One region of the Faecalibacterium sp. i21-0019-B1 genome, then DNA from elsewhere that is predicted to be linked to it. Evidence: predicted binding sites of a transcription regulator. Region 1 holds the regulator's gene; the other holds the start of a gene.
What was found. Region 1 encodes Rex, which represses fermentation and respiration genes when NADH is low (regulators of the CRP and FNR family bind a similar motif). Its sites were predicted from a motif close to ATTGTTAANNNNTTAACAAT; they were not measured.
Positions count from the first base shown of each region.

Region 2: the regulator Rex is predicted to act here: its motif matches at 4,297-4,316, upstream of gap (type I glyceraldehyde-3-phosphate dehydrogenase).

Region 1 is NZ_AP031425.1:2,671,012-2,680,405, reverse strand. It holds gene ACGHP1_RS13320 (helix-turn-helix domain-containing protein) at 76-894, shown strand; gene ACGHP1_RS13315 (carbohydrate ABC transporter permease) at 979-1,836, opposite strand; gene ACGHP1_RS13310 (carbohydrate ABC transporter permease) at 1,847-2,776, opposite strand; gene ACGHP1_RS13305 (ABC transporter substrate-binding protein) at 2,982-4,373, opposite strand; gene ACGHP1_RS13300 (thymidine kinase) at 4,973-5,590, opposite strand; gene ACGHP1_RS13295 (redox-sensing transcriptional repressor Rex) at 5,837-6,478, opposite strand; gene ACGHP1_RS13290 (ClpP family protease) at 6,710-7,420, shown strand; gene ACGHP1_RS13285 (DNA translocase FtsK) at 7,523-9,394, shown strand, end outside.
Region 2 is NZ_AP031425.1:2,019,136-2,028,529, forward strand. It holds gene tpiA (triose-phosphate isomerase) at 1-55, opposite strand, end outside; gene ACGHP1_RS10080 (phosphoglycerate kinase) at 163-1,371, opposite strand; gene ACGHP1_RS10085 (Coenzyme F420 hydrogenase/dehydrogenase, beta subunit C-terminal domain) at 1,562-2,137, opposite strand; partial or broken gene ACGHP1_RS10090 (dTDP-4-dehydrorhamnose 3,5-epimerase family protein) at 2,168-2,263, opposite strand; gene ACGHP1_RS10095 (hypothetical protein) at 2,381-2,674, opposite strand; gene gap (type I glyceraldehyde-3-phosphate dehydrogenase) at 3,178-4,209, opposite strand; gene ACGHP1_RS10105 (hypothetical protein) at 4,408-5,193, opposite strand; gene ACGHP1_RS10110 (citrate synthase) at 5,193-6,563, opposite strand; gene spoIID (stage II sporulation protein D) at 6,810-7,814, shown strand; gene ACGHP1_RS10120 (alpha-hydroxy-acid oxidizing protein) at 7,868-8,887, opposite strand; gene ACGHP1_RS10125 (hypothetical protein) at 8,884-9,069, opposite strand; tRNA gene ACGHP1_RS10130 (tRNA-Ser) at 9,136-9,227, shown strand; tRNA gene ACGHP1_RS10135 (tRNA-Ser) at 9,358-9,394, shown strand, end outside.

The DNA.
Region 1 (9,394 bases):
AGCTTTTCCTCTTCACCAGAGGCTCCCTCTTTGAGGGAGCTGGCGCGGCATCAGCCGCGACTGAAGGAGTTACCTATGAGATCAGAACGTGAAAAGATCACCGGCAAGGTGGCCGCTGCCACCCTGCGTCTGAATGCGAACCGCTACGAGCTGCCGCCGGATGAGGACACCTGCTATCTGCTGCTGGTGTCGGAGGGCAGCGTCACGCTGGAATACGAGGGCGGGAATGTGCTGGTAAACCCCGGCAGCGCCGTGCTGCTTGGCCCCGGCGGCTGCCGCTTTGCACAGACCGGCAGCGCCGTGCCGCAGATCGTGGGGTGCCACTTTCCGCTGGGGATGCTGCATGATTTGAAAAACACAGCCGGGCGGGATTTCGGCCGCCTGTTTGCGCCCGGGGAGCGCACAGTGCTGTATGCACCGGTGCAGTGGCAGAGCCGCATCCGTACCCTGCTGGAAATGATGGCCAGCGCCAGCACCGAGCAGGATTACCCCGGCCCGCTGTACCTGCTGCTGATCCTGCACTATGTGGAGCAGGAGTGCATTGCCGAGAGCAGCGCTGTGGCGCGTCCCCACAACGAAACGGTGGAGCAGATCTGCGCCTACCTTGCGGCCAATTACCGGCAGAAGTTTTCCCTCACCGAGGTGGCGGCGCAGTTTTATCTTTCGCCCTACTACCTGAGCCGTTTGTTCCGGCGGGTAACGGGCCAGTCCATCGTGGATTACATCAACAACCGCCGCATCGAAGCGGCCCAGAAGCTGCTGGAAACGACCGAGCTTTCCATCAGTGCGGTGGCCGAGCAGACCGGCTTTGCCAGCGCCGCCCATTTCCGCCGGGTGTTCCGTGAGGTGATGGGTACTGGCCCACTGCAGTACCGCAAAGGACATAAGAAATAAGAAACACCCCCTGCGCCATCTACGGGAACGGCACAGGGGGTGTTTGTTTGTATCAGATGATCTTATGCTGTGCGGGGAAAGGGCTTAGCCCTTGACGGCACCGGCAGAGATACCTTCAACGAACTGGTCCTGTGCACAGAAGAAGACGATCAGCTGCGGCAGGATGGAGATGAGGGACAGAGCAAGGATCTTGTTCCATGCGAAACCGGTATCACCGTCCATGGACAGCTTGACGAACAGGGACATCGGGTACTTACCGGGAGTGCTGACGTAAAGCAGCGGACCCATGAAGTCGTTGCAGCTCCACATGAACTGGAACAGTGCGCAGGACACCAGAGCGGGGCCAAGCATGGGCACGATGACCTTGTACAGGGTCTGGAAGGAGGAGCAGCCGTCGATGGCAGCGGCTTCGTCCAGATCACGGGGGACATTGCGCATGAACTGCACCAGCTGGTAGACGAAGTAGGTCTCGGTCGCAAATGCGCAGTGCACCCAGATAGCCAGATAGAAGGGGCTGTCCAGCCAGCCGAACTTGTTGTACAGCAGGTACTGCGGCACATTCAGAACGACCTGCGGCAGGAACAGGGTGGCCAGCATGATGTTGAACATCAGCTTACGGCCGGGGAAATCGAAGCGGCCAAAGCCGTAGGCAGCCACACAGGCGGAGACCACCGTGCAGATCACCTTGGGGATGACGTAGCTGTAGGTGTTCAGCATGGCCTGCAGGATGTTGATGGAACCGCCGAAGTTGTTCAGTGCGCCGCGGTAGCCATCCAGAGTGGGGTGCTTGATCCACAGGCTGATGCCTGCAAAGATCTCGCTGTTGTCCTTAAAGGTAGCGCTGATCATCCACAGCAGAGGATAGATCATGATGACGCCGACCAGAATCAGGACGAAATACTTGAAGAAGGTCGCGATTTTGTTCGATGTTTTCATTCCCATACTGGTCACCTTACCTTTCGTCAGAGTAGTAGACCCACTTCTTCTGGCTGGTGAATGCAATGATCGTCAGGATGCAGACGATGATGAACATGATCCATGCCAGAGCGGATGCCATACCCATGTCATAGGACTTGAATGCGTAGTTGTAGACCAGCAGAGAGATCAGCGTGGTGGAACCACGGGGGCCGCCGTTGGTGATGATGTAGGGGCCATTGAACTCCTGGAAAGCCTGGCAGATCTGAGTGACCAGATTGTAGAAGATGATGGGGGTGATCATCGGAACGGTGATGGAGAAGAACTGACGCCACTTGCCGGCACCATCAATGGTAGCGGCTTCGTACAGGTCTGCAGGCACGCCCTTCAGCGCGGCCAGGAACAGCACCATGGCGGAACCGAACTGCCAGATACGCAGGAAGCAGATGATCCACAGCGCGTAGCTGGGGTCAGACAGCCACTCGGGGCCCTGCACCAGACCAAAGGTGACAGCGCGCAGCACGGTGTTGAGCAGGCCGTCCACGCTGAACACAGCCTTCCACAGAACGGCGATTGCAACAGAGCCGCCCAGAATGGAGGGGATGTAGTACACAGTACGGAACAGGTTGACGCATGCGATCTTGAAGTTCAGGATGTATGCGATGAACAGCGCAAAGACCAGCTTCAGCGGCACGGTGATGAAAGCGTACTTGAAGGTGATGAGCAGCGCCTTGGTGATCTTGGTGGTGGTAAAGGCCGTGATGTAGTTGGCCAGACCAACGAACTGGGTGCCGCTCTTGAAGAAGTTCATATCGGTGAAGCTGTAGTACAGCGACTGACCGAAGGGAACTGCCTTAAAGACGACGAAGCCGATGATCCAGGGGATCAGATAAAACAGACCCTGATATTTGTCCAGCCATTTCTGGAACGGGGTGCGCCCGACGGCGGGAGCATTGCTTTCTTTCATCTGGGAAATCCTCCTTTTTAAGGAATTTCGGAGCATGAGACGGACGAAGGGGTAACAGACTGGATACAGCTTTGTCAAGAATTTGTAACATATCCCTGACAAAAAAGGGGCATCTGCCGTATGGGCGGCAGGTGCCCCTCCGTATTAGCCAAAGGGTGCCCTTTATATGTACGTTACCGCACACAGCGGCACTCTGAAGAAAAACTTAGCCGATGGTGTAACCAACAGACTCCATGCCGTCCAGCAGGGTGTCAACAACGTCTGCACCGGAAACGCCGTCGTAGTCAACGGTGTCGAACACTTCCTGATAGATGCCGGTGCCGGAAGCTTTCAGGTCGTTGTTCTCGAACAGGGGATCCAGCTTGTTGGTGGTGAAGGCCATGACCTTGGCGTTTGCCTCAGCAACCAGATCCTTGACAGCGCCGGCAGCCTGAGCAGCAGCCAGACCAGCCTTGGAAGCGGGGATGCCGCACTCGGAACCCATGATGGAAGCGCCCTTCTCCTCGTTCAGCAGGAAGTTGATCAGGGTAGCAGCCTCGGCAACGCACTTGCTGGTCTTGGTGATGGCCAGACCCATGGAGACCTTGGAGAAGCCGCCGTTGTTGTCGCCGAACTTGATCTCTTCGCCAACGGTGAAGCCGTCCTTGTTGGCATCATCCAGAGCGGAGGAGTACTTGGAAGCAGCGGAATCCCACTCGAAGATGCCTGCGATCTTACCGGTGATCCACTCGTTGGACTGGTGGGTAGCGGTATCAGAGTTTGCGGAGTAGTAGGTCTTCAGGTTCATCATGACGTGGCCATCCACCAGGCTCTTGATGAAGTCGATGCCCTCAGCGATCTCGTCCTCGGTGTAGTTCAGGGTAGAGGTGACGGGATCAGCCCAGTCCTTGCCGTACTTGGACTCGAGGTAGAAGACCATCAGGATCATACGGTCGTATGCGCCCAGGTGCATGGGGTAGTAATCGTCGCCCAGCTTCTCCTTGAATGCCTTGCCGGCAGCCATCAGATCATCCAGAGACTTGGGAACTTCGGTGATGCCAGCCTTGTTGAAGGTGGTCATGTTCCAGAAGAAGATACGGCCGGTCATGGAAACGGGCACGCACTGCTGGCTGTTTGCAACGTAGCAGGCGTCCATGGCAGCGGCATCCCACTGGGTCAGATCCAGGAACTTGGAAACGGTGTTCAGGTCCACGAACTTGCTGCCGTCGGCAGAGTAGTTGTACAGCCAGTTCCAGTTTACCTGGCACACATCCTGTGCGTTGCCAGCGATGAAGGCAGCTGCCATCTTCTCTTCCCAGCCGGACCATGCGGCGAAGGTGGGCTCGATGGTGATGTTGGTGTGCTCAGCCTGGAACTCCTTGATGGCGTTCTGGTAAGCCTCGTGACGGCTGTCGCCGCCCCACCAGCTGATGGTCATGGAAACAGGGCCGTCAGACAGTGCCAGGCTCTCGTCTGCAGAAGCAGCGGGAGCGGAAGAAGCGGTGGAAGCAGCAGAGCTGGATGCAGCAGAGTTGCCGCCGCAGGCAGCCAGAAGGCCGGCAGCGCCCACAGCGCCGGTGACCTTCATAAAATCACGACGAGAAATTGCCTTGCTCATTTTTGTTCTCCTCCTAAATACAGAAAACATCATCTCGAACGGGGGTTCTGCACATACCCCGTTGTATACAATTATGATAACAAAACAACAACCAAAAAGAAAGACGCAAATTGCAGATATCTAAACAAAAACGTACAAATATTGCTCTTGTTTTCGCGCAAGAATTGACGCCTTCGCTGAAATGAATAAACTTGGCTCGAAAAACTGTGCAACATGTATACTTCGCTATTTTGCATAGAAAACTGGGATGCATCATAGGGGGAACGTCGAATTTTGCAATAATTTTGTAAACATTCCGTTTCAGAACGTGGAAACGTTGCATACATTGTGGACGAACAACAGCTTAAAAAGCCCGGATGGGAGTCTTTGAACTGATATATCAATAGCGCAAAAAATGTGCACTCTGATATATCAATTGTTTGCGGCGGGCATCCGGCACCGGTCTTCGGGCATGGAAATCGGTGCTTTTTCGCCCTTTGGGGGGGTGAAGAAGCACCGACAGCGACATATTTTGCGCTGTTGTGTGGACTGCGCCTGTGGGCCGGGAATAAAAAAGAAAGGCTGCCGTGTCGTTGGACACAGCAGCCTTGTATACAAGTTTATTCGACCCGCGAAGCAGCTTTTTCGGCGTAGAACGCGCGCTTTGCCTTGAAGTAGCACTGGGGGCACATGCTCACGTACTGCACATCGTTTTCCAGATCGATGGCTACCTGCTCGCCCTCAAAGACGAATCTGCCGTTCACCTTGCGGCAGTTGCAGATGGCCTTGCGGCCGCAGGTGCAGATAGTCTTCATCTCCTCGATGGTGTGGGCCAGCTCCAGCAGGCGGGTAGAGCCGGGAAAGCCCTTGAGCGAAAAATCTGCCCGCAGGCCGTAGCAGATCACCGGAATGTTCAAATCCACCGTTACCATGAACAGCTGCTCGGCCTGCTGCGCAGTGAAAAACTGGCTCTCGTCGCACAGCACGCAGGCCAGCGGCGCACCGTCAGCGTTGGCCGTGCGCACAGCCTCGAACACGTCCGTCTCCGGCGGGATCAGCAGATCAGCCTTGCGGCGCACGCCCAGACGGCTCACCAGCTCACCGCCGCCCTTGGTGTCCACCTGTGGCTTGAGGATCAGCACCCGCATCCCCTGTTCTTCGTAGTTGTGGGCTACCTGCATCAGGGCGGTGCTCTTGCCGCTGTTCATTGCGCCGTAGCGGAAATACAGTTTTGCCATTTGAAAAACTCTCCTTACAGAACGAACCCTCTCAGCCAAAGCCTGACGGCTTTGCCAGCTCCCCCGATGGGGGAGCTTTTCTGTATCTTTCGGGCAGGCTGTCCCTGCGCCGGAGAAGCAGAAACTTTCCCGTCCCCACTGACAAAGCTCCCCTTTCGGGGGAGCTGTCGAGCATATGCGAGACTGAGAGGGTTCAGCGGCATCTCAGGCTTTAACTGAGAGGGTTCTCTTATTTAACAGGTATATTCAGTCCTGATTGCGCAGGCGGTAGCCAAGGCTCATCAGGCTGTCGCCCAGATGGACGTTCTCCACCACCACATCGGGATACGGCACAGAGAGGTCATAGTGGGAGAAGTTCCAGAAGCCCTCGATGCCCAGATCCACCAGACGGCCGCTGACCTGTTCCGCACCGTCGCGGGGCACACAGAGCACTGCGACCTTGGGGTGATGCTCGGCACAGAAAGACTCCAGCTCGTCGATATGGCGGATCTGGATGCCGCTGATCTCCTTGCCCACCTCGCTCTGTGCCACATCAAAGGCGGCGATCAGGCGGTAGCCGTTGGTGTCGGTGGTGATAAAGCGGCTCACTGCCTTGCCCAGACGGCCGCAGCCGATCAGGATGGTGGGCAGGCGGTCACCGTTGCCGAACAGCAGGCCTTCCAGAATGGAGAGCAGGTTTTCCACCGAGTAGCCAATGCCCTGCCGGCCATTCACATCGCCGATGCAGTTGAAGTCCTGTCGTACCTGCGAAGCGGTGGTGCCCATCTGAGCAGCCAGCTCGCGGGAAGAAATGCTGTTGATGCCGTCTTCCTGCAGAGAGCGCAGATAACGGTAATATTTGGGAAGACGCTTGATAACGGGAAGCGAAGCCTTTGCAGGGGTGTTCATAGAATACTTTCTCCTTTCGCTCTATCGCAGTACTTGCCGCAGCTGCCTGCTTTACAGATGCGGCGCAGAGAAACCCTGATCCGTTTACGGGTTCATATTGCAGATATTACAGTCAATTATTTAAAGTATACTGCACCGATGGAGAATGTCAAATCATTCTCAAAAAATTTTTATGAAATGTTACCGCTTTTTTGCTGCAGCGGGTCTGCATAGCCCGGCACAGGCTGGGGAATGCTGACAGAAAACGCAGGAGGAAAGCATATGAATGATGAAACGCAGCTGACCGACGCGCGTCGGCTGGAAAAGGAAGAGATCGAAGATCTGGGCACGGTCACGCTGGCCCGCGGGGAGCATGTGATCCACTGCCTGACCGTCATCGGCCAGATCGAAGGCCATTCGGAAGCGCCGCAGGGCCAGAAGACCACGAAGTATGAGCATGTCATCCCGCAGCTGGTGGCCGCGCAGGAAGACCCCCGCATCGAGGGCCTGCTGGTGTTGCTGAACACGGTAGGCGGGGATGTGGAAGCGGGCCTTGCGCTGGCGGAGCTGATCGCCAGCGTGTCCAAACCCAGTGCAACGCTTGTGCTGGGCGGCGGGCACTCCATCGGTATCCCGCTTGCCGTCAGCGCCCGGCGCAGTTTCATCGTGCCCACAGCCACCATGACCGTGCACCCGGTGCGGCATTCCGGCGTCATTCTGGGGGTGCCGCAGACCATGCGCAGCTTTGAGCAGATGCAGCAGCGCATCACCGGCTTTGTGGCGGCCCACAGCGGCATGACCGAAAAACGCTACACCGACCTGATGCTCCACACCGGCGAGCTGGTGATGGACATGGGCACCGTGCTGGATGGACGCCGGGCCGTGAAGGAAAAGCTCATTGATGAGCTGGGCGGGCTTTCGGATGCGCTGGCGTGGCTGTATAAAGAGATTGAACGCAAATGAAGGCCGATTTTGTACAACAATAGGTTTGCCATTTTCTTCCCTGCGTGGTACAATAATAAAATCAAATAGTGTGTCTACTACAAACGCGGGGAACAAAGAAACATGGCAACAAAAAAACGTAAAACGACAACACGGCGCGCAGCATCGCGCAAAAAACGCGCCGAACAGCGGCTTCCGGCGGGGCTTGGCACCCTGTTTGCAGGCCTTTTGCTGGTGGTGCTGGCCTTTGTGGAGGGAGATTCGGCATGGAAGGCCCTGCACGATGTGCTGTTCGGACTTTTTGGCTGCGGCAGCTTTGTACTGGGCGCGGCAGTGTGCTGCCTTGCTGTGCAGTATACCCGGGGCGAAGACCTTCTGCCCAAGATCTTCAAGCTGGTTCTGGGGCTGGTGTTTGCCTGCGGCACGGTGATCGTTTTTTCCGATATCCAGCCGCAGGGCATGTCGGCATTCCAGATGACGGCTGCCTGCTACGCAAACGGCGTGAATGCATGGATCGGCGGCGGTGCGCTGGGTGCACTGCTGGGCGGCAGCCTGCTGCTGCTGTGCGGACGGCCTGCGGCAACCCTTATCATGATCGTGCTGGCACTGTGTGTCAGCCTGTACATTTTTGATCTGACCCCGGCAGAGGTGTGGCAATGGCTGTGCGCTGCGTTTGGCGGCGTGCACGCAAAGGGTGCGGCCATGGCGCAGCAGAGCGCAGCCCGCCGCGCTGAACGTGCCGCTGCCCGCGCGGCAGAAGCCGAGGCTGAGGAAGACTACGACGAAGCAGAAGATGAATACCGGGATGAGGAAGATGCCGAAGAGGAGATGGAAACTCCGGCTTTCCGCATCGGTGTGCCGGACTGGCTGAACGGCATCCGCCACTGGGGCCACAAGGTGACCGAAGAGATGGAGGCGGAGGAGCCGGAGGCCGCCCCGCAGCCGGAGCCGCCCGCAGATACTTCCGGCCAGCCGCTTGCCCAGCCGGAGCCTGCCGCCCCGGCCATCACGCCGGTGCAGGTACGGGTATCCCGGCCCCGGGCTTCCTTTGACGTAGACCTTGGCCCCGACCACACTGAGGTGAAGGAGGGCGGCAGCGAACCCATCGAGCCGCTCATCGTGGGCCCGGGCGGCACCTTTGGGCAGAACCCGCTGCGCCCGGCCCCCAGACCTGCCACGCAGCCCATCGTACAGGACGCAGTGGAGACCGATGCATCCGATTTCTTTGCAAAGGCTGCACAGCCGGTGCAGCCTGCGGCAGCGGAAAGCTTTGATACTCCGGTCATGACCCCGGCAATGCCGACGGCCCAGCCGGAAAGCCCGGCAGCGGCAGTCACGCCGGAGATGCCCGCCGTGCCCATCCAGCCCGCAGTCCCGGCGGCACCCGCCCGGGTGAGCGCCGAAAACGCCGTTGCCATGCGCGGCACACCCGACGAGGACGGCTGGATCAGCATTACCAGCGAACCGGTGGAGGAAAAGGATATCAGCACGCTGGTGGCAGCGGCAATGGAAAAGCCTGCCGCTTCCGAGCAGGCCGCGGCAGCGGCCCCTGTGGACGAGACCGAACCGGTGGATACTTATCAGTACCAGTATCCGCCCATTGAGCTGTTTGAAAAATCGCAGGACGAGACCGACCCCGGCGCGCAGGAAGAGCTGAAAGCCAACGCCCAGAAGCTGGTGGACACGCTGGAAAGCTTTGGCGTGCGCACCCGTGTGCTGGATATCTCCCGGGGCCCCTCCGTCACCCGGTACGAGGTGCAGCCCATGGCGGGTGTCAAGATCAGCCGCATCACCTCGCTGGCAGACGATATCGCCCTGAACCTTGCGGTGGCGGACGTGCGTATGGAAGCACCCATCCCCGGCAAGCCTGCCGTGGGCATTGAGGTGCCCAACCACAAAAAGACCCCGGTGTATATCCGCAGCGTGTTCGAGAGTCAGAGCTTTTTGCGCATGACCTCACCTCTGGGCATTGCGCTTGGCAAGGACATTGCCGGT
Region 2 (9,394 bases), 650 kb from region 1:
TCTTGTTCATCTTCCAGTTGCCTGCAATGATAGCCTTACGCTTTGCCTTATCCATGATACTCTATCTCCTTTATTTACCTTCTATCGTGCAGAAAGCTCTGCACAAACAAAAAGATGCGGCGGCGCTAAAGCCGCCGCACCCATTATGATGCCGGGATCAGATTATGCGTTCTGAATAACTGCGATGCCGGGCAGCTCCTTGCCCTCCAGATACTCCAGAGAAGCGCCGCCGCCGGTGGAGATGTGGGTCATCTTGTCGCCCAGACCCATCTGCTGCACAGCTGCTGCGCTGTCGCCGCCGCCGATCACGGTGGTAGCATCGCTCTCAGCCATAGCCTTGGCAACTGCCAGAGTGCCAGCTGCCAGAGTGGGGTTCTCGAACACGCCCATGGGGCCGTTCCACACAACGGTCTTGGATGCCTTGACAGCATCGGCAAACAGCTTCATGGTCTCGGGGCCGATGTCGCAGCCTTCCATGTCAGCCGGGATCGCGGTGACGGGAACAACAGTGGTCTCAACCGGAGCGTCGATGGGATCGGGGAAGTCCTTGATGCAGACAGCATCAACGGGCAGCAGCAGCTTCACGCCCTTCTCCTGAGCCTTGGCCATCATCTCCTTGCAGTAATCCAGCTTGGAATCGTCGCACAGGCTCTTGCCGACCTCGTAGCCCTGAGCCTTGACGAAGGTGTAAGCCATGCCGCCGCCGATGATCAGGGTATCGACCTTCTCCAGCAGGTTGGAGATAACATTCAGCTTGTCTGCGACCTTTGCACCGCCCAGAATAGCGGTGAAGGGACGAACGGGATCGTTCACAGCGTTGCCCAGATACTTGATCTCCTTCTCCATCAGGTAGCCGACAGCGGTGTCCTTGATGAAGTCGGTGACACCTGCAGTGGAGCAGTGTGCACGGTGGCAGCTGCCGAATGCATCGTCAACATATGCATCAGCCAGAGAAGCCAGCTCTTCGCTGAACTCAGGCATGTTCTTGGTCTCTTCCTTGCGGAAACGGGTGTTCTGCAGCAGAACGACATCGCCGTTGTTCATGGCAGCAACAGCAGCCTTTGCGTTCTCGCCCACAACGTTGTCGTCGTCAGCAAACACAACGGTCTTGCCCAGCTTTGCGCTCAGAGCCACAGCAACGGGTGCCAGGCTGAACTTTGCCTCGGGGCCGTTCTTGGGCTTGCCCAGATGGCTGCACAGGATGACCTTTGCGCCATCGTTGACCAGCTTCTGGATAGTGGGCAGAGCTGCGTTGATGCGGTTCTCGTTGGTGATCACACCGTCCTTCATCGGGACGTTGAAATCGCAACGGACAAGCACCTTCTTGCCGCAGTAGTTCTGATCGTCGATCGTCTTCTTACCTAAACCCATGGTAATAAACTCCTCTCAAGTTTTAATTTCTGAACTAGAGTTTCGCTCGCATTCGGGGGATCTTGCCCCGTTACTCTACTATTATAAACAAAAACCGTGCACATTGCAAGGTCGCAAGATAGATAATAGTTTAACAAACATTTGCCGCTGATGCACGGAAATGTGTGTATTTTGACCGAAAGCCGCAGCTTTACCGTGTTTTCCGGCAGAACATTCCGCAAATGCGGTCATACATTCCCCATATGAACTTCTGGTTCCGCTGACCCCGCTCAAAAATTGCTTCCACACCAGCATAGCCGCTCGCCTTATACTTCCTGAAAATTTTATTTCTCAGTCTGGTATGCTTCGTTGGCCGGTTCAGCTGCGTATTCTCCTGAGCAATGTTAGAAAATTCGACCGGATAGCTTTCTATCTTCGCACCGTATTTCTCGACAAGGTGTTGTCCGCATTCCGTGTTTATCAGCAGGCAGGAAACGCCTTCTTTGCTATTGATCGTTCCTCTCTGTTCCACCAGAAGCTGCGGATCATATTTCTGAACGCCCCAATAATCTCCAACGGTAATGTCGCCCACACGCTGTCTTTGTGCGTAAGGGCATTGGTAGCAGCAGTCTCGCGAGATCTCGCCATCAAAGAAATAATGATAATACGATATTGTTTCCGGAGCGATTTGCTTTTCCATTGCAGTGCCCTGCAAATCAACACCTACGATGCTCCCGTTTTCGCCCCACCCATATTTCTTGTCGCGAAAATTCCGGATATTTTTCATCCAAGTATTCCATCTGTTCCCTTGCAGCGTATAAGTTTCGGAATTGCTTCTAAGATCAACAGCGACATCAAACACAGTTCCGCGCATAGCGCGTACCAGCTTGCACTGCGGATACTGTTTCTGGAAATCAGCTTTCGCTGTGGTGGGTTAAGTATAGAGCGCAGCCAGAAGCCATTAATCCCCGAAATCACGCCGGAACGCAACGCACCATGGCATACAGAAACAAGTTGAGGTAAAAAAAGGTCACGCCGCGTAAACCCGCATGAAATCAGGCTTTTCTCTGGTTGCCCATATTATATCTCTAGCCCCGCGCCGTTCAATGGTCGGAACAGACTTCTGACGGATTCCCTCGTACTCCGTTTTACCAGCATCGTCATATTCCGTACCGCTCACATGATGGCCTGCTCTGTTGTAGCATGTCACCTGACAGCCCTGCTGCGCCATCCGTGTGCACAGCTCTTTTACCACGATCTCCACGCCGCCCTCTCTCGACCACCTTTTGTGGCCAAAAACAGCAAGCCTCAATTTCTCCTTCATTTTCCCTTTCCCGTCGCTTTCCCCATTTAGGGATCTCATCCCCATACCGTGCCAAACTCCGGCCCGGTTTCCCTTACATCAGAAAAAAGCCCGGACGCATCTACGCCCAGGTTTTTGACTGATTTACGCCGCAATTCATTGACATTTTATTTCCAGAATCATCAATATCAATTTCGTAAATGTATTTATTGACACTAAAAATATTTTACCATTTTTTCCTCTGGGGTACAATACTTTGCAGCTGTATCATTGCCTGCATCATGGCTAAGATTTCCGTACTTTATTCCGTCTTTTTGTTGTAACCTATTCATTTTGGAAAGGAACTCGTTCCATTGCTTTTTTGCAGCAAAAAACACCCTTCCTCTCACGGAAACCCGCAAAAGGAAGGGTGTTGAACTCGTTATCCTGTTGTCGTACCAATCACAGCATGTTCGTATCAGCAAAGCCAATACTAGTTGTCATTCAGCACGGCACCTCAAGCACTTTTGAGCGTAGAGCTGTGATTAGCAGTTCTCAGCGAAGTACTTAATGGTACGGACCATCTGAGAGGTGTAGGAGTTCTCGTTGTCGTACCAAGACACGACCTGAACCTGATAGGTGTCGTCGTCGATCTTAGCGACCATGGTCTGGGTAGCATCGAACAGAGAGCCGTAACGCATGCCGATGACATCGGAAGAAACGATCTGATCCTCGTTGTAGCCGAAGGACTCAGAAGTAGCAGCCTTCATAGCAGCATTGATGGACTCCTTGGTGACGTCCTTGCCCTTGACGACAGCAACCAGAATGGTGGTAGAGCCGGTGGGAACAGGCACACGCTGAGCAGAACCGATCAGCTTGCCGTTCAGCTCGGGGATGACCAGGCCGATAGCCTTAGCAGCGCCGGTGGTGTTGGGAACGATGTTCTGTGCGCCAGCACGAGCACGGCGCAGATCGCCCTTGCGCTGAGGACCATCCAGGATCATCTGGTCGCCGGTGTAAGCATGAACAGTGGTCATGATACCGGAGACGATGGGGTAGGTCTTGTTCAGGGTGTTAGCCATGGGAGCCAGGCAGTTGGTGGTGCAGGAAGCAGCAGAAATGACCTGATCCTCAGCGGTCAGGGTCTTCTCGTTGACGGAGAAGACAATGGTCTTCAGATCGTTGCCTGCGGGAGCAGAGATAACGACCTTCTTTGCGCCAGCCTGAATGTGAGCCATGCTCTTCTCCTTGCTGGTGTAGAAGCCGGTGCACTCCAGAACGACATCAACGTTCAGTTCGCCCCAGGGAGCGTCCTTTGCGTCCTTAACAGCGTAGATCTTGATCTCCTTGCCGTCAACAATGATGGAGTCCTCGGTAGCCTCGACGGTGTGCTTGCCCTCGCCGATCTTGCCGCAGAAAGAACCCTGAGCAGTATCGTACTTCAGCAGGTGAGCCAGCATCTTGGGGCTGGTCAGGTCGTTGATTGCGACGACCTCGTAACCCTCAGCATCAAACATCTGACGGAAAGCCAGACGACCAATACGACCGAAACCATTGATAGCAACTCTAACAGCCATGTTAATAGTACCTCCTAATTATTTTACCCATAATCGGATAAATCACGGTATCTTTATTTTAGACCAAAACGCAGAAAGTTTCAAGTGTCTGCCAAAAAATTAACAAGACATTCACTGCATTTTTTGCTTTTGTACGATTTTAATTCCTTTCATTCCCTGCTTTTCGGCAATTGCGCCAACAGAGTGCCAACATTTTTGTCAGCTCTCCCCGTTCAAGCAGGCTGCAATGCACGCTCCGCCAATGCCGCCCACGCAGCAAAGGCCCAGTCCGGCAAAGATCTCCGGCCAGACAGCCGGTGCGGCCCAGCTCAGGCCGCTCATCAAAACCAGTACATAGGGCAGCTGCCAGCACAGGCAAAGTGCAAATGCGGCAAGCCCGGCTGCGCACAGTGTTTTGTCATTGCCCGGCTGCGGGACATGCAGCGCCCGGGCCAGCGCTGCCAAAAACACCAGTGCCGCAAGCGCCTGCCACACCGCCGCTGTAGGGGTCACGCGGTGCCAGCTGGAGCTGTTCTCCATAAAGCGCAGCAGCACGTTCCAGTAGAACAGCAGACTGCCCGCCACGGCCAGATACAGCCCGCCAAGGGGCTTTTTCCACTCGTTGGGGCTGAGCCAGCAGCGGCCCATGGTGCTGAGCCACGCGGAGCACAGGCATTCCAGAATGCACCGCACAAAGCCGCCCAGACCGGAAGCTGCGCCCAGCGCGATCTGTGCACCCGCTGCGGCCAGAAAACATACTGCACCGACAAAAGCCAGAATACCGGCCAGCGGCCTGCGGCTACGCACCGCTTCCGAGCGGGAAGGCTGTGTACGGCCCACAAGCACTGCAGCCAGCACCACGATACCCAGTGCCAGATAGCGCCACCACACCGAGCCGACCACGCACAAACCGGTGACGGCATCGGTGCCAAAGGCAAGGTCTGCCGCGCGCAGCACGCCCAGCAGAATGCTCAGGATAAAAACGAACAAAACAGAAGGATTCATCAGCGTTCCTCGATCGGCTTATATTTCTGGCGCACGCCCAGATACTTGTAAGCGGGACGAATGATACGGTTGGCGAATACCACCTCTTCCACGCGGTGTGCACACCAGCCGGGCACACGGGCAATGGCGAACAGCGGGGTGTAGATATCCTCAGAGATGCCCAGCATGTTGTAGATCAGGCCGCTGAACAGGTCCACGTTGGCGCACACCGGCTTGGTGCTGCCCTTTTCCTCGGCAAAGATGCCGGGGGCCAGCCGTTCGATGCTGCACAGCATATTATACTCTTCCTCAAAGCCTTTGTCGTAGGCCAGATGGCGGGCGCGCTGCTTCAGGATCACCTCACGAGGGTCGCTGATGGTGTACACCGCGTGGCCCATGCCGTAGATCAGGCCGGAGCCATCGCCCGCCTGCTTGCGCAGGATGCGGCGCAGATACTCGCGCACCTCATCGTCGTCCTCGGGGTTTTCCACATGCTTGAGGATATCCTTCAGCTGACGGTTCACCATCAGGTTGGCACCGCCGTGCTTGGGGCCCTTCAGTGCACCGATGGCCGCCGCGATTGCAGAGTAGGTATCGGTGCCGGAGGAGGACAACACACGGGTGGTAAAGGTGGAGCAGTTGCCGCCGCCGTGGTCGGCGTGCACCAGCAGGCACATATCCAGCAACTTTGCTTCCTCGTGGGTGAACTTCTGGTCCGGACGGTAGGTGCTCAGGATGTGCTCTGCCGTGCTCTGGCCGGGCTTGGGCAGGTGGAAGAACATGCTCTGCTTATCGTAGTAGCGGCGCTTCATCTGGTAAGCGTTCACCATCATGGTGGGCATGCTGGCGATCAGATTGATGCTCTGGCTCAGGATGTTCTCCAGACTCAGATCCTCGGCGTGCTCATCATAAGAGTAAAGGCCCAGCACGCAGCGCTGCAGCTTATTCATGATATTGGGCGAGGGGGCGTTCATGGTGTCCATGAAGCCTTCCGGCAGGGCGCGGTGCTCTGCCAGGATCTCACAGAAATCGTCCAGCTGCTCCCGGTTGGGCAGACTGCCGAACAGCAGCAGCCAGATCACCTCTTCAAACACAAAGCGGTCATTGCGGTAGGCCTCGTCCACGATCTCGTTGATGTTCACACCGCGGTAGATCAGCTTGCCAGGAGTGGGGATCACATGGCCTTCCTGATCCTTTTTATAGCCCACAACGTCGCAGACGTTGGTCAGGCCGGCCAACACACCGGTGCCATCCGGGTTGCGCAGGCCGCGCTTGACCCCCAGACGTTCGCTCGTCTCCGGATCGATGTAGTTGTTGGCAACATATTCCTCACACAAAGTCCGCATCGTGTTCGGGTCCAGCGTTGCCACCTCCGAATGTGCAAAATTCATAAGGGGAATTCTCCTTTCATCCTATTTATATACTTTCCCGCCCACCCTCAATGATGGGTATAATTCTATATTATCGCTTTTGACGAGTAAATTCAAGCATTAACTGCACCGTTCAGCGCTCAAAAAGTCGGTTTGGTGCTTTTTTGCGCTTGCACCACAAAAGGCTTTTTCCCTGTTTCGCATCTTTTTTCAGGGTATATCCGGTATTCTGATTAAAAAAACACCGCTGTCGGAGGGTTTGTGACTATGAAAAAGTTTTTTCTGCCAATCTTTGCGGTCCTGCTGGTGCTGGGCAGCATTCTGCCGCTGGCTGCCTACCGGGTCACACGCGCCGTGCTCAGCGGGGCAGAGCCCGCATCTTCTGCCGTATCTTCGCCTGCAGCATCTGCGCAGCCGCCAAGTGCCGTGCCTTCTGCGGATGCCGAGACCTTTCTGGTGGAGGATCAGGCCACCGGACAGGTGCTGGAGCTTTCCCGTCAGGAATACGTTCTGGGTGCTGTCGCCGCCGAGATGCCGGTGAGCTGGCCGGACGAAGCGCTCAAGGCACAGGCCATTGCCGCCCACAGCTATGCGCTCTACTGCCGGGACCACACCACCCTGCAAAGCGGCGCTTGGCTCACTGCCGACCCAGCCCGGCGGCAGGGCTGCCTGACCGAGCCTGTGCTGCGCAGCTACTGGGGCACCGCCTACGAGCAGAATTACGCCCGCCTCTCCGCCCTTGTGGACGAGGTCTTGGATGAGATACTTTATTATGAGAACGCTCCTGCCTGCGCCAGCTACTTTGCCATTTCCAATGGGCAGACCGAGGCCAGTGAAAATGTATGGGGTTCCGCCCTGCCCTACCTCATTTCAGTGGACAGCAGCACCGACCGTTCCGCTGACAACTACGAATACACCGTCACCTTTTCCGCAGAGCAGGTGCAGCAGGCCCTTGCAGGCCTTGGCATTTCTGCCGATCTCGCCGCGCCGGAGGGCTGGTTCGGCCCGGCAGTGCTGACCAGCGCCGGATACACAAAAACCGTCACGGTCTGCGGGCAGACCGTGACCGGCACAACACTGCGCCGGGCGCTGGGCCTGCGCAGCACATGCTTTACGGTACAGTACCAGAGCGGGAATTTCAGCTTTACCACCCGGGGTTACGGCCACGGCGTGGGCCTGAGCCAGTGGGGCACAAAGGCCATGGCGGAGCAGGGCAAAAGCTATGCCGATATTCTGGCACACTACTACCCCGGCACGCAGCTGCAAGGATGAAAAAGCGGCCCGCACCGCAAAGGCACAGACCGCTTTTCTATTCACTCTTTTTCTTATACCCGCACCATATCCGGGGTGATCTCGGCCAGAGAATGCGCACCGCACATCTGCATGGTGTCGGCCAGCTCACCGGCCAGCTTATCAATGTAGCACTTCACGCCCTCTTCGCCGCCGCCATACACAGCCGTGACGAACGGTCGGCAGATCAGCACGCCGTCTGCGCCCAGCACCAGTGCCTTGAACACATCCACACCGGTGCGGATGCCGCCGTCCACCAGCACCTTCACGCCGGTGCCCTTGAGGGCTGCTGCGATCTCGGGCAGCACCTCGGCAGTGGCCGGGCACTGATCCAGCACGCGGCCGCCATGGTTGGACACCACGATAGCAGCCGCGCCGGCTTCCTTTGCCTTCAGTGCGCCCTTAACGGTCATAACGCCCTTGACGATGAAGGGGCGCTCGGCCAGCTTGACGATCTCGGCAAGCTCTGCCACGCTCTTGCTGCCTGCGGGCGGAGTCATGTTCTTCAGGAAGGGCAGACCGGCTGCATCCACATCCATGGCCACGGCAAAGCAGCCACTGGCCTTGGCCTCGGCCATCTTTTCCTTAATGGTATCAATGTTCCAGGGCTTGATGGTGGGCACGCCGCAGCCGTTTGCTGCGCCAATGGCCTTGGTGGCCATCTCCATAACGGTGGGGTTGGTGCCGTCGCCGGTAAAGGCAGCGATGCCGTTCTCTGCACAGGCGCGCACCAACACATCATTATAGGTCATATCGGTATAGGCTTCGGAGTAGTGCAGGTTCACAGCACCCACCGGGCCTGCAAAGAACGGGTACTTGAAGCTCTTGCCAAACAGCTCAATATGGGTGTCCGGGGTGCCGCCCTCGCACAGGGTGTCCATGTTCACACGGATCTCGGCCCACTTATTATAATTGCGGATGGCCGTATCGCCCACGCCCTTGGCACCGGGGCCCGGGATCTGGTTTTTGCAGGCCACGCCGTTGCACACCGGGCAGGCCTTGCAGTATTTGCCAATGCACTCACGGGCATTGGCCAGCACTTCAGGATAAGTCATAAGAAAGCATCCTCCTTTTTTATTCCACTCTGCGGCCGCAAAGATTTCCCGCCGCAGTACTCTCCTGCTTCATCATAGTCCGGTTCAACCGCTTCGTCAAGGGCTTTTGCTGCATCCCTGAATTTTTTGCCGTTTTTTGCCTGCACAGAGATGTCGTTTTGAAAAAAACCCATTTTTTTCAAAAAATCCTTGACAAAAGCGGTTCTTTCAGGTATTATAGTGTGGCGCTGCGGCGTACAACCGAATATGGAAAGATGGCTGAGTTGGTCTAAGGCGCACGACTGGAAATCGTGTAACGTGTCAAAAGCGTTCTGGGGTTCGAATCCCCATCTTTCCGCCAGAAATCCGGAACCTTTGGGTCCCGGATTTTTTGTTTTATCTTCTCATTTTTCATTTTTTTAAAAAAAGTGCTTGACAAATGCGCACCTTTCAGGTATTATAGTAGAGCGTTGTGACGCACAACTGAATATGGAAAGATGGCTGAGTTGGTCTAAGGCGCACGACTGG